DNA from 3 places in the Companilactobacillus sp. HBUAS56275 genome. Region 3 is predicted to be linked to each of the others. Evidence: predicted binding sites of a transcription regulator. Region 3 holds the regulator's gene; each other region holds the start of a gene.
The links. The regulator Rex, encoded in region 3, represses fermentation and respiration genes when NADH is low (regulators of the CRP and FNR family bind a similar motif). The targets are predictions, from matches to a motif close to TTGTGAANTANTTCACAA.
Positions count from the first base shown of each region.

Region 1: U8526_RS00420 (GntP family permease) is a predicted target of Rex. The motif match lies at 2,794-2,811, and genes of this name have one in related genera.
Region 2: ald (alanine dehydrogenase) is a predicted target of Rex. The motif match lies at 1,829-1,846, and genes of this name have one in related genera.

Region 1 is NZ_JAYKKK010000001.1:85,039-89,322, forward strand. It holds gene U8526_RS00405 (HAD family hydrolase) at 8-667, opposite strand; gene U8526_RS00410 (alpha/beta hydrolase) at 738-1,463, opposite strand; gene U8526_RS00415 (CdaR family transcriptional regulator) at 1,529-2,587, opposite strand; gene U8526_RS00420 (GntP family permease) at 2,842-4,125, shown strand; gene U8526_RS00425 (glycerate kinase family protein) at 4,139-4,284, shown strand, end outside.
Region 2 is NZ_JAYKKK010000003.1:183,022-187,305, reverse strand. It holds gene U8526_RS07375 (glycoside hydrolase family 73 protein) at 66-1,073, shown strand; gene ald (alanine dehydrogenase) at 1,863-2,987, shown strand; gene brnQ (branched-chain amino acid transport system II carrier protein) at 3,132-4,284, shown strand, end outside.
Region 3 is NZ_JAYKKK010000006.1:80,343-84,626, reverse strand. It holds gene U8526_RS11500 (cation:dicarboxylate symporter family transporter) at 1-324, opposite strand, end outside; gene manA (mannose-6-phosphate isomerase, class I) at 561-1,529, opposite strand; gene U8526_RS11490 (redox-sensing transcriptional repressor Rex) at 1,549-2,199, opposite strand; gene U8526_RS11485 (ABC-F family ATP-binding cassette domain-containing protein) at 2,336-4,246, shown strand.

The DNA of each region.
Region 1 (4,284 bases), on a different contig from region 3:
GTGTCAATTAATTTAAAAATTCCAATGTGGAAGTTAAGTCAGAGACTGTATGTGTCGGTTGAACAGAACTTGATGCTGAAGCTTTTGAACGATTGACCCAAATAGACGGCCACCCTATTTTGTCGGTTGAAATAATATCACTTTCATAACCTTCAGCGAGGTGCCAGTGATTTTGGGATGTAAAACCGTATTCCTTTTCAACAGTCTCAAAAAAGTGAAGGTCAGGTTTGTAAGCATGAACATCCTCAGCTGTCCAGATGTCAAAAGGTACTTCGAGTTTTTGAACGTTTTTATCGATGATGTCCCATGAGGAATTGGACATGATAATAAGATGGTAATCACGCTTAACCAGTGTTTTTAGTGTCTTAATTGTTTCTGGAAAGGGAACTAAATTTTGATGAGCAATCATCACATCAACAAAATATTTTTCGAATTGATGTTTTAAACCAAATTGATAATCTAAATGAATCAAATTATTACGAATGAGTAGATCATAATCCAAATAGGGATGTACATTGTTGGAATCATTTTGATAAGTTTCAAAACGTTGTCGGGCAATTGAGGGGTCAACCCCAACTTGAAGAGCTATTTTTTCGATCTCGTCGTAAGTGTTATTTTCTTGAAGCAAAGTGCCATAACAATCAAAAGTAAGATATTTTTCAGACATGATAGAAGACTTCTTCCATAAAAAGATTTCATATCCATAATATCATTATATAAATATATTTATATGAAAGCTATGATAACCAATCAAAAATATTCTGGATGTTGCTGCTCCAAACTTTCCAAGAATGGTCTCCTTCAACTGGCATCCAAGTGTAATGATCTTTAGCGTGAATCGTTAAGAAATTCTTGAACATAACGTTGTCTTCATGCATAAAATCAATATCACCACAGAGTGTTAAGATAGGTAACTTTGGTTGGCGATTGTTATAAATATTGATCAGTTGATTTTTGGCTATCTCTTCAGGACTGTCAAAAATAGCGTTGAAGGTATCTTTAGACATGGGGCATTTAGGATTGTCTCGGAAATGTTCGATATCGGTAATGGGTGATAAAGCAGCTACTTTACCGAATTTATCGGGATTTTTAAAAGCAAATTTTAAGGCGCCGTAGCCACCCATACTTGAACCGACGATATAGTTTTTGGCCGGATCTTTAGAGATCGGTAATAGGTTTTGCATTTTAGGAATAAATTCATCTATGAAAAAAGAGTAATAAGGAATGAATTTAGAATCAGAATAAAATGAATTTAGACCGTCAGGCATGATAATTGCCATGTTATATTTACGAGCGATTTCTTCGATATAAACATGCTTACCCCAAGCAGTATTGTCACCAGTATATCCATGCAACAACCACACAGTCGTGTAATTATCTTCATTAGTATCAGGAATGACGACGGAAGTTTTGAAATAAGTGTGTAAATAATTTGTACGATAATTAAGATTCATTAATACCATTATTAGACCTCTTTAGATTAATTATTAGTCTTCGTGAAAATGGTAAACATAATGTCAATAAAAGTCTAGTTAGACGGTAACCATTTATTTTCGTAAAGATATTTTTTGAAGTGCAAATAGTTAGTATATAGCTCTAACATATCCGTAATATCATGCAAGTCGAGGTTAAAGTAGTCAGAAATTTTGTTCAGACGGTAGTTGGTAGTATTTCGATGTATATTTAATCTGGTGGAGGTGTCGGTTACGTTACCATTCGACTTGAAGTAACAATCGAGTGTGTCGATCAATTCCTTACCGGCTCTAGTTTTGAGTAAACCCTTAAAGGTGTTGATATATTTGTCCGAATAAAGATGGCTTTGCAACAATTGGTTGAGGAAAGTGATTTGTTGATAGTAATAAACATTAGTCAACTGCAATTCGTGAACTACTTTGATAGTATCGATGGCCTGTTGAACAGCCTTCTTTAAATTGGCACTTTGATTACTAATACCAATCACAATTTTGTTTAGACGACTGTACTCTAGATACTTTTCTAAGTTGTCAGTGTTTCTAGTAATAATTAACTGTTGATGTGGTGTTTTGCTAAAGTAGAAATCACCCTCTAAAATAGTAGGCTGGTTATCGGTTTCTAAAATGAGAGCATAACGTTTTAATTCAAGATTAATATTTAGAGCCTGAGCGCGTGATTTCAATTCGAAGTTTTCAGAAATATTGTCAATTGTCGTCCATTGATAGAGAAAGTGATTTAAAGATTCTTTACGTTGATTTTCAGCCTTGGAACTGTTGATCTGTGTGATTAACAGTTCAGTCGAAACTTTAAGTAGTGAAGCCAAGGGGGTGACTTTTTCAGGGTCACCAGTAATACCGATAACACCGATAGTTTTGCCTTGGAATTCAACGGGGATATTAACGCCCGGCTGACCAAATTTACCAAAAGATTCGATCATCGGTTTAGTTTTACCGCTTTCTATGGTTTCGATAGCACCAATATGTAAAGTATTGATTCGATCTTTATTGCCACTAGCAATGATGTAGCCTTTTTCGTTCATCATATTGATATTATAGGGGATGTAATCCATCATTTTATCAACAATAGATTGTGCTAATTTAGGGTCTAATTTCATAATTTTTTCCTTGTTAAAGATCAAGCAAAGTTATGCAAAAGCTTGAATCTGTTATTTGTGCATATAAATATTTTACATTATTTTAAAATTTAAAAACATTGATTTATCAATAAAATTCATTATTTTTTAAAGTATCACCCAATTATTTTTGTGCAAATGTACATTGATTTAGTGATTTCATCACGGTATTATACAAAAGTTAATAATTGTTCAATATTTAACAATTACCGTGTTTTTGAGGAGGAAGTTTTAAAATGGTTATTGCTTGGTGGGCAGCCTTATTAGGTTTGCTTTTAGCAATTGGATTGATTTTATTCAGAGTTAATCCTATTTATGCATTAATTTTTGGCGCAATCGTTGGTTGTTTAATTGGGGGAATGAACCTTTCGCAAACGACAGACGTGATCGTTAAAGGTAGTTCTGGCGTTATGGGTACAATTATCCGTGTGATTGCGGCTGGTGTTTTAGCTGGAGTCATGATGGAATCAGGTGCAGCCAACGTGATCGCATCTAATATTGTTAATCGTTTTAATGATAAGTTAGCGATTTTAGCTCTAGCGTTATCGACGATGGTTCTAACAGGTGTGGGGATATTCATTCCTGTGGCAGTTTTGATCGTGGCACCAATTGCTCTAGAGGTAGGGCAAAAGATGCACTACAGTAAGCTCTCATTATTGGTAGCTCTTTCTGGTGGTGGTAAAGCGGGAAATATTATTTCGCCTAATCCAAATACAATTGCAGCTGCAAAAGGTTTCAATGTTGAACTTTCACAAGTTATGATTGCTGACTTTGTACCAGCAGTCGTAGGTCTTATTGTGACAGTACTTTTAGCTACCTTGATCAAAAATAAAGGATCTTTTGTACCAGCTGATCGTAAGTTTGAAGCCAAAGAGGAAAAAGACTTACCAAGTTTAAAGGCAGCCATTGTGACACCTTTAGTGGCGGTCGTCCTCTTATTGATCACTCCTGTAGGTGATATTTTGGGAATCAAAGCCTTAGCATCATTTAATTTGGATGCAATGTATATTTTACCGATTGCTGGTTTAATTGGAACTTTGGCAATGGGACAACGTAAAAAGTTTTTGAAATATATGACTGGTGGATTAGCACGTATGACCGATGTGGTACTGATTTTGATTGGTGCTGGTGCAATTGCTGGTTTAGTTTCAGCATCTGACTTGCCCCAGAAGGTAGTTGAGATAGTAAAAGTTTCCGGAATCTCTGGAACGTTCTTGGCACCAATTGCCGGTATCTTGATGGCAGCAGCAACGGCATCAACATCAACTGGTGTTATCTTAGCTTCAAATTCATTCAGTAAGTCAATCATGTCATTTGGTATCTCCGGTACTGGCGCTGCAGCAATGGTTCATACCGGAGCCACAGTTATCGATCAATTGCCACATGGTAACTATTTCCACGTGACAGCCAAAGCTGTTGACATGCACTTTAAGGAAAGAATGAGCGTTGTCTTCTGGGAAATGCTCGTTGGACTTTCAATGACGATTGTAGCAACATTAATGTATGGAAATCTGTTCTAGAGGTGGATTATAAATGAAAATAGTTTTGGCTCCAGATTCATATAAAAATTCATTAACAGCTAAGGAAGTTGCTCAAGCAATGCACAAAGGCTTTGCTAAAGTTTATCCAGAAGCCGAGTTTGTCAATGTACCAATGGCCGATGGTGGTGAAGGAACAGT
Region 2 (4,284 bases), on a different contig from region 3:
TTATTGAAACTAATTTTTGTAAATAGTAGTCTATAACTAGATTATTTATTAAGGGGAAACATTCTATGTCTAAAAAAAATCTAATTACAAGTGCCTTGGTACTTGGAACATTGGCTGCAACCGCTACACCTTCTGTAGTTTCAGCTGCTACAACCGATGCGGATTCTACAGCATCTGACACAAATACAGAACAAGTAAATAACAAATCACAAGATAATAAAGAAAACGTCATTGCTGGCGCTGACGTAAAAAAAGCTGATACAACTGTTGCTAACTCATCAATTGTGCAAGCTGCTAGTGAATCACCATATGCAGCAGCACGAGCAACTGCAATTGTACAAGCTGCTTCAGGTTTATCATCTTCACAACAACAAGCTTTCTTAAATGAAGCTGTTCCAATGGCTCAAAAAGCTGCTGCAAAGTATAACCTTTATACATCAGTAATGTTGGCACAAGCTATTCTAGAAAGTGGTTGGGGAGCTTCAACATTAGCTACTCAAGGTCATAACTTGTTTGGTATTAAGGGTGACTATAACGGCGCTTATGTAACAATGCCTACATCTGAATACAGTGTTTCAAAGGGTTGGTATACAATCTATGCTAACTTCAGAAAATATCCTAGTTACTATGAATCATTCTTAGACAATGGTGACAAACTTCGTAATGGTGTTTCATGGAACTCAAGTTATTACAAGGGTACATGGAAAGAAAATACAAGTTCATACAAAGATGCTACTGCATGGCTACAAGGTAGATATGCAACAGCTCCTAACTATGCATCTTCATTGAATAACATCATTGCAACTTACAACTTGACTAAGTATGATGGTTCTGCTGAAACAAACAGTGGTTCACAAAGTGATCAAAAGGGTGTTATTACTGTTAAGAATAGTGCCAGTCCTTATGTAAGATTACTTGCTTTACAAAGTGATGGTACATTCTCACTAATTACTAATCGTGCTTTGGGTAACAACACACCATGGCAAACAGATCAAACTAAAGTTCTTAATGGTCACACATATTATCGTGTTGCTACTAACGAATGGGTACAAGACACATACGTTGTTAAATAGATTTTTATTTTATAATTTCGGACATCCTTTTATGAGGGTGTCTTTTTTATTGGATGGATGGTGGGTGATGGATGTGCTTAAGGTGCCGTCCTCCACAACAAGAAAATTTGGCCGGAACGCCATGGGCACGACTTTAAGCTAATAATTTTGCACTTGGTGCAAAATCATGGATCTTAGAGTTCGGCCTTTACCTAGGCAATAAATTGCCAAGGTAAATTTCATGGCTGGGCCAATTTTCTTGTTGCTCCGGACTAAATCCAGCTTTGTTTTTTAGTTTGAGAAAAATGTTTGATTCATTATCTTTCCATTTGAAAATGGTTGTAATATCGTCAATGTCCATTTATTTCAGACCAATAAATATTTTTCCATCTTTCAAAATTATCAGTGATAAAGAGAAGCATCCATACTCATCAATATAATATTGGTTATGTCGACATTCCTTTTTGATTCAAAAGTAATTTTTAAACAGAAAAGATACTGGATTAAATACTTTTCAAGTCATACAACAGAAGAACTCTTTAGTCCGGAGCAAAAACTGGGAATGCGTTCAGCTATGAAATTATTGTTATCGGCTTTGCCGATTACAATAAGGCCGACTTTTGAAATCCATTATTTTGCACGAAGTGTAAAATAATTAGTTCAAAATCGCGCCCATAGCGTTCCAACAGCATTCCCAGTTTTTGTGGAGGACGGCAATTTTACACTATCCCAGCTTTCTTTGTGGAAAAGTTGTTTATATGATATGGTATATTATATTGATAATTATTTCACAAAAAGGAGGCTATTTTTATGCAAATTGGTATACCTAGAGAACTAAAGAATCGAGAGGAACGTGTGGGTGCTGATCCCAATGGAGTTTCTGAATTAGTTAATTCCGGTCACACGGTTATTGTTGAAGAGGACGCGGGACTGGGCTCGGGTTACACCAATCAGCAGTATATTAATGCAGGGGCACAAATTGGTGCAGTTGGAGACGTTTGGAATTCAGAAATGATCATTAAAGTTAAGGAACCGATTGAATCTGAATATCAATACTTTAAACCGGATCAAATAATTTATACGTATTTACATTTAGCCGCAAATGAGAGATTAACAGCTGAATTATTAAAGAAAAATGTTACTGGAGTTGCCTACGAGACTATGGTTGGACCCAAAGGTGATTTGCCATTACTATTTCCAATGAGTGAAATTGCTGGTCGAATGGCAGTACAAGTGGGAGCTCACTTTTTGGAAGAACCACATCAGGGTAAGGGATTACTTTTAAGTGGTGTTCCGGGTGTTAGAAAGGGTAAGGTCACTATTATCGGTGGTGGTACGGTAGGTATGAACGCCGCACAGATTGCTATCGGTATGGGCGCTGACGTTACGATTTTAGATATTAATGCCAATCGTTTAGCTGAGTTAGAAAGAATTTTTAATGGTAAGATTCATACCTTGATGTCGAACCAACAGAATATTGCTAAAAGTGTTAAGGAAGCTGATTTAGTGGTGGGAGCGGTACTTATTCCTGGTGCGGTCACTCCTAAATTGGTTACTGAGGACATGATAAAATCGATGGAACCGGGATCGGTTGTTGTTGATATTCCGATTGATCAGGGTGGATTGTTTGAAACTAGTATTAAAGCAACGACCCATGATGATCCGGTATATCTATCTTATGGCGTGGTTCACTACACGGTTGCTAATATTCCCGGTGCAGTACCACGAACAGCTACTGAAGCGTTATCCAGTCAAACGATGCCGTACGCAGTCAAGATTGCTAATGAAGGAATCGTAAACGCCTGTGCTAACAAGACAATTGCTACAGGAGTTAATACTTATCATGGTTCATTAACTGAAGCAGCGGTTGCCGACAGTTTGAAAATGCCATTTGCTGATTTAAGAGAAATATTATTAAAACCAGAGTTTAGTTAGTCAAAATTTAATCACTTCATGATTGTGGGAGGTTGTCCCAACAATTGTGAAGTGATTTTTTTTGCCAAAATTGATATTATTTATTGTGCCAAAAGGCCGATTTTATTATGATATTTAGATGAGTTTAATTAAGAGAGTGATTTGATGAAAACAAAATTAACTTGGAGAAATTTATTCTTCATTGGTTCAATGTTATTTGGACTGTTCTTTGGAGCTGGAAATCTGATTTTTCCAGTTTTTCTAGGCCAGCAAGCCGGGAGCAATGTTGGCTGGGCTATTATTGGCCTTTTGATCACAGGAGTGGGGTTACCGCTTTTAGGTGTTGCTAGTATGGGGATTACAGCCAGTAACAGTGTCTTTGATTTAGCAGGTAAAGTTAATCGGCCGTTTGCTTATATTTTTACAATTTTACTTTATATAACTATGGGACCGTTATTTGCGATTCCACGGTTGGCGACGATTTCATTTCAATTAGGAATTGCACCATTTGTTGATAAGGATCATCAGAGTTTAGTGTTGTTGATCTTTTCAGCAATATTCTTTGGAGTAACTTGGCTGTTGGCACGAAAACCTAGTAAGTTGATGACTTATGTCGGTAAGTGGTTAACACCAATTTTTCTAGTGTTATTAGGGATCTTGATCGTAACAGCGTTCGTAAAACCGATGGGAAATTTACATGCGATTCCTCAAAATGAGTACGCAGTAAGTCCAGTTCTGACAGGATTCACTGAAGGATACAATACGATGGATGCTTTGGCTTCGTTAGCTTTTGGAGTTGTGGTAATTGATACGATCAAGTCGCTTGGAATTACACATCCTGGACAAATTGCTAAAGATACAATCAAATCAGGTTTGATCAGTGTTGTGATCATGGGTGTAATCTATGGATTCTTAGCTTTGATTGGAACGATGAGTGTAGCTAAATTGCCATTGGCTTCTAATGGAGGCGTAACTCTGGCACAAGTCTTCAATTATTACTTCGGTTCTTTTGGTAGTTTGTTGTTGGCCTTAATTGCCATTATTGCATGTTTGAAAACCTCAATTGGATTGACAACTGCTTTTGGCGAAACTGCTGAAGAGATGTTTCCTAAATTTAAATATCAGATTACTTTAATTGTTGTTGGTGTGATTTCATTTTTGATTGCCAACATCGGTTTAACAAGGTTGATCAATTATTCGACACCTGTTTTGATGTTCCTTTATCCTCTAGCCATCGTTTTGATTATTGTGGCAGTTTTAACACCATTGATTGGTGAATCGAGATGGATCTTTGGTATGACAACTTTATTTACAATTA
Region 3 (4,284 bases):
GGTACCGGGATGTGTAACATTAGCAACGATAATACCAATAATAATCGCTAATGTTGTCATTATTTCAAAATAAATTAAAGTCTTTAATCCGATTCGACCTAATTTCTTAATATCACCCATATTGGCGATACCGACTGTCAAACAAGAGATAACAATTGGTAAAACAATCATCTGAATCATTGAGATAAACATTGTCCCAATGTTCTGCATCACTTGAATAGCAGCTTTATTCTGGTAAAAAATTTGTCCTAGAACAATTCCTAGAACCAAACCAATAATAATTTGCCAACCTAAGCTGACTCGAAAAAATCGTTGCTTTTGCACTTTAAAGTCCCCTTTGAAATCAACATAGTTTTAATTATAGAAGACTTTTTGTAAAAAATGAAATTGATAACGGTTTCAGATTAAAATATTTTTCATTCATATCATTTATACGAACAAAATTGCTAGGCTGTGCTTAAATCGTTCTTGTTTTGCTTAATTTCACCAATAAAAAAAGCAGAACATCCGGTTTTCTCAAATCGACATTCTGCATCTTTTTAGCATATCTTAATTTTTATCTAATTTTCACCTGATTCAGAAGCGATAATATCCAAATCACCAGAAAGTGTCCAAGCATCAACAGTTGCTGGAACGATCAAATGGATACCCTTTTCCAAATCATAGTCTTTTCCATCAACGGTAATCTTACCTTGACCATTGATTACAGAGATCAAAGTATACTTACCGATTTGATGATGGAGTTCAACTGGTTCTTTAATTTCCCAGTGATAAACTGAGAAGAATGGTGAAACGGGTGGTTGAACAAATGTTGTAAACTTGTTCTTGCCCTCTTCTTTTGATTCAATATTTAATTGTGGATCTTTATGAGGAACCGTAATTGTATCCTCAGATTGTTTGATGTGAAGATCACGTTTCTTACCAGTAGACTTTTCAACACGGTCATAATCATACAAACGATATGTTGTATCACTACTTTGTTGTGTCTCTAAGGCCATGATACCCTTGTTCAAAGCATGAACGGTACCACTTGGTACATAGTAAAAATCACCAGTCTTAACTGGAACCTTTCTCAATAGATGGTCCCAGTCGCCTGATTCGATCATTTCATCAAGTTCAGCTTTATTCTTGGCATTGTGACCATAAATCAAGTATGAACCTGGTTCAGCATCGATGATGTACCAGCATTCAGTCTTACCTAATTCATGTTCATGCTTTGCAGCATACTCATTATCGGGATGAACTTGAACTGATAAACTAGCTTCAGCATCCAAAATCTTTGTTAGAAGTGGGAATACTTTACCCTTAGGATTGCCAAATAATTCACTGTGATTCTTCCAAAGATCATCAACATATTGACCAGCAAATTCACCATTTTCAACTTGTGATCTACCATGTGGATGACCTGAAATAGCCCAGCATTCACCAATAGTTCCATCTGGAATCTTGTAACCAAACTTAGTTTCTAGCTTTCTTCCACCCCAGATCTTTTCGTGGAATACAGGCTTTAAGAACAATGGTTCACTCATAATACTTTCCCCCAAAAAATTATTCTTGCTCTTCTTTCAATGACTTATCACGATCTAAGAAGAAAATTAGTGTCTGCAATTCATTAGCCAAATCGACATAATGAACGCGGATACTGCTTGGAACGTTAATGATTACCGGTGTGAAGTTTAAAATACCTCTAACTCCGGCATCGGCTAATAAGTCAGCTGTCGTTTGAGCCGCATTTGAAGAAACTGTCAAAATGCAGACATCGATCTGTTGCAAATGAAGTTGTTCCTTCAATTCGGAGATGTCATAAACAGGCACTCCACTCTTAACTGTACCGACAATTTCCTTATTAATATCAAAAGCTGCCGCAATTCGAACATTATTAGTCCGAGAAAAGTTATAATTTAGTAAGGCGTTACCTAAATTACCAACACCTACTAAGGCTACGTTAGTACGCTTGTCTTGATTCAAGAGCTTCTTAAAGAAAGCTACTAAATCGTCTACATCGTAGCCATAGCCACGTTTTCCAAGTGCTCCTAGATATGAGAAGTCACGTCTTATTGTAGCACTATCTATCTTGACCCCTTCTGATAATTCTCCAGAAGAGATTTTTTTTGTACCTTCATCTTTTAAAAATTGAAAATACCGATAATAAATTGGTAAACGCTTTATTGTTGCGTTTGGAACTGTTGTTTTTGTCATAATTTACCACCATATGTGTGTCATTTCACTAACATTTATAGTAAATAAAAATCGACAAAAACGCAACACGTTAAACCTATAAAGACATAATTTATTGAATAATGATAAAATTGTGAATATATAAAGGAGTTCAAAATTGATTTTATTACAAGCACAAAACATAACAAAGAATTTTGGTACTAAAAGGCTATTCTCTAATGTCAGCTTTGAAGTACAGGATAATAGCAGGATTGGTCTAGTCGGCCGTAATGGTGTCGGCAAGTCAACTATGCTCAAAATTATTTCCGACCAAGAAAGTTACAACAGTGGAAATATTGCTCTCAAGAAAGACACAAATATCGGTTATCTAGCTCAGGATTCCGGTTTAAACAGTGAAAATAAAATTTTCGACGAAATGGAACAAGTTTTCGACTATCTAAAAGAGCAAGAAAAAAAGATGCATGCTCTGGAAGAAAAACTTGCTAATCCTAATGTTCAAGACTATGACGAAATTTTAAAACAATACGATCAATTGCAAAATATTTTTCGTCGAGAAAATGGTTACGGCTATCAATCAGAGATTCGCAGTGTCCTCAAGGGATTTGGCTTCGATGAGGATGTTTGGCAAGCTCAAATTTCAACCCTCTCTGGTGGTGAACGTTCTCGTCTAGCTATGGCTAAAATGTTACTAGAACATCATGATATTTTGCTTTTGGATGAACCAACTAACCATTTGGACATTAATACCGTTGAATGGCTTGAAGGCTACCTCAAGAATTATCGTGGTGCTTTAGTCATTGTCTCCCATGATCAGTATTTCTTAGACAAGGTCGTAACTGAAATCGTTGAAATAAATCATCACTCTTCAACACATTATTCTGGTAACTATACTTTCTACTTACAAGAAAAGAAAAAGAATCAAGAAGTTGCCTGGAAACATTACGAAGAACAACAAGCTGAAATCAAGAAAACTGAGGAATACATTCAAAAGAATATTGTCCGTGCTTCTACTACTAAGATGGCCCAAAGTCGTCGTAAGAAACTGGAACATATGGATGTCCTAGATCGTCCCGATAGTGATCAAGGCTCGGTTCATTTTAGTTTCCAGATTGATAAGGAAAGTGGAAATGATGTCTTGCTCGTCAAAGATGCAGCGATTGGTTACGATGATCAGATCATGTCTGAACCAATCAATCTTGATGTCAAAAAAGGTGAACGTGTTGGTATCATTGGTCCCAATGGTATCGGTAAGTCTACTTTCTTAAAGTCGATTCTGGGTCAAATTCCTATGATCAAAGGAACAACTCAATTTGGTGCTAACGTTCAAGTTGGTTACTACGATCAGAATCTTAAGAATCTTGATCCTAAAAAGGATGTCCTTCACGAAATTTGGGATATCTACCCTCGTTTGGATGAACAAGTTATCCGCAACATGCTGGGAGCCTTCCTTTTCAGTGGCGATGATGTTCTTAAACCCGTCGCAGGATTATCCGGTGGTGAAAAAGCTCGTTTAACTTTGACGAAACTAGCTATGGAACACGACAACTTTCTAATCATGGATGAGCCAACTAACCATTTGGACATCGATAGTAAGGAAGTTCTTGAAGATGCTCTGAAGAATTTTGAAGGAACAGTTCTCTTCGTTTCCCATGATCGATACCTTTTGAATACTTTAGCTGATCGAATTGTTGACATCGGTGAACACGGTAGCAAGATCTATCTTGGCGATTACGACTACTACGTAGAAAAAACGACTGACCAACCAACTGAAGAAACAGAAAAGACTTCAAATGTCAGTGAAAAGAAAGTTCAGTATCAACAATCTAAGGAACAACAAAAGCAAGAACGTAAACTTCGTCGTCAGGTTGAAGATTTAGAAGCACAAATTGCTGAATTAGAAGAGAAGAATGCCGCCATTCAAAAAGAAATGACAAAAGATGAGAATTTAACTTCCTATAGCAAATTGGGTGATCTTCAAAAAGAACTCGACGAAAACAAGCAACAACAAGATAAAATTGAAGAAGAATGGACTGAGAAATCCATTGAACTAGAAGAGTTTTCTGAATAAGCAGACCATTGAGTCTGCTTTTTTGTTGCTCGGGTTCA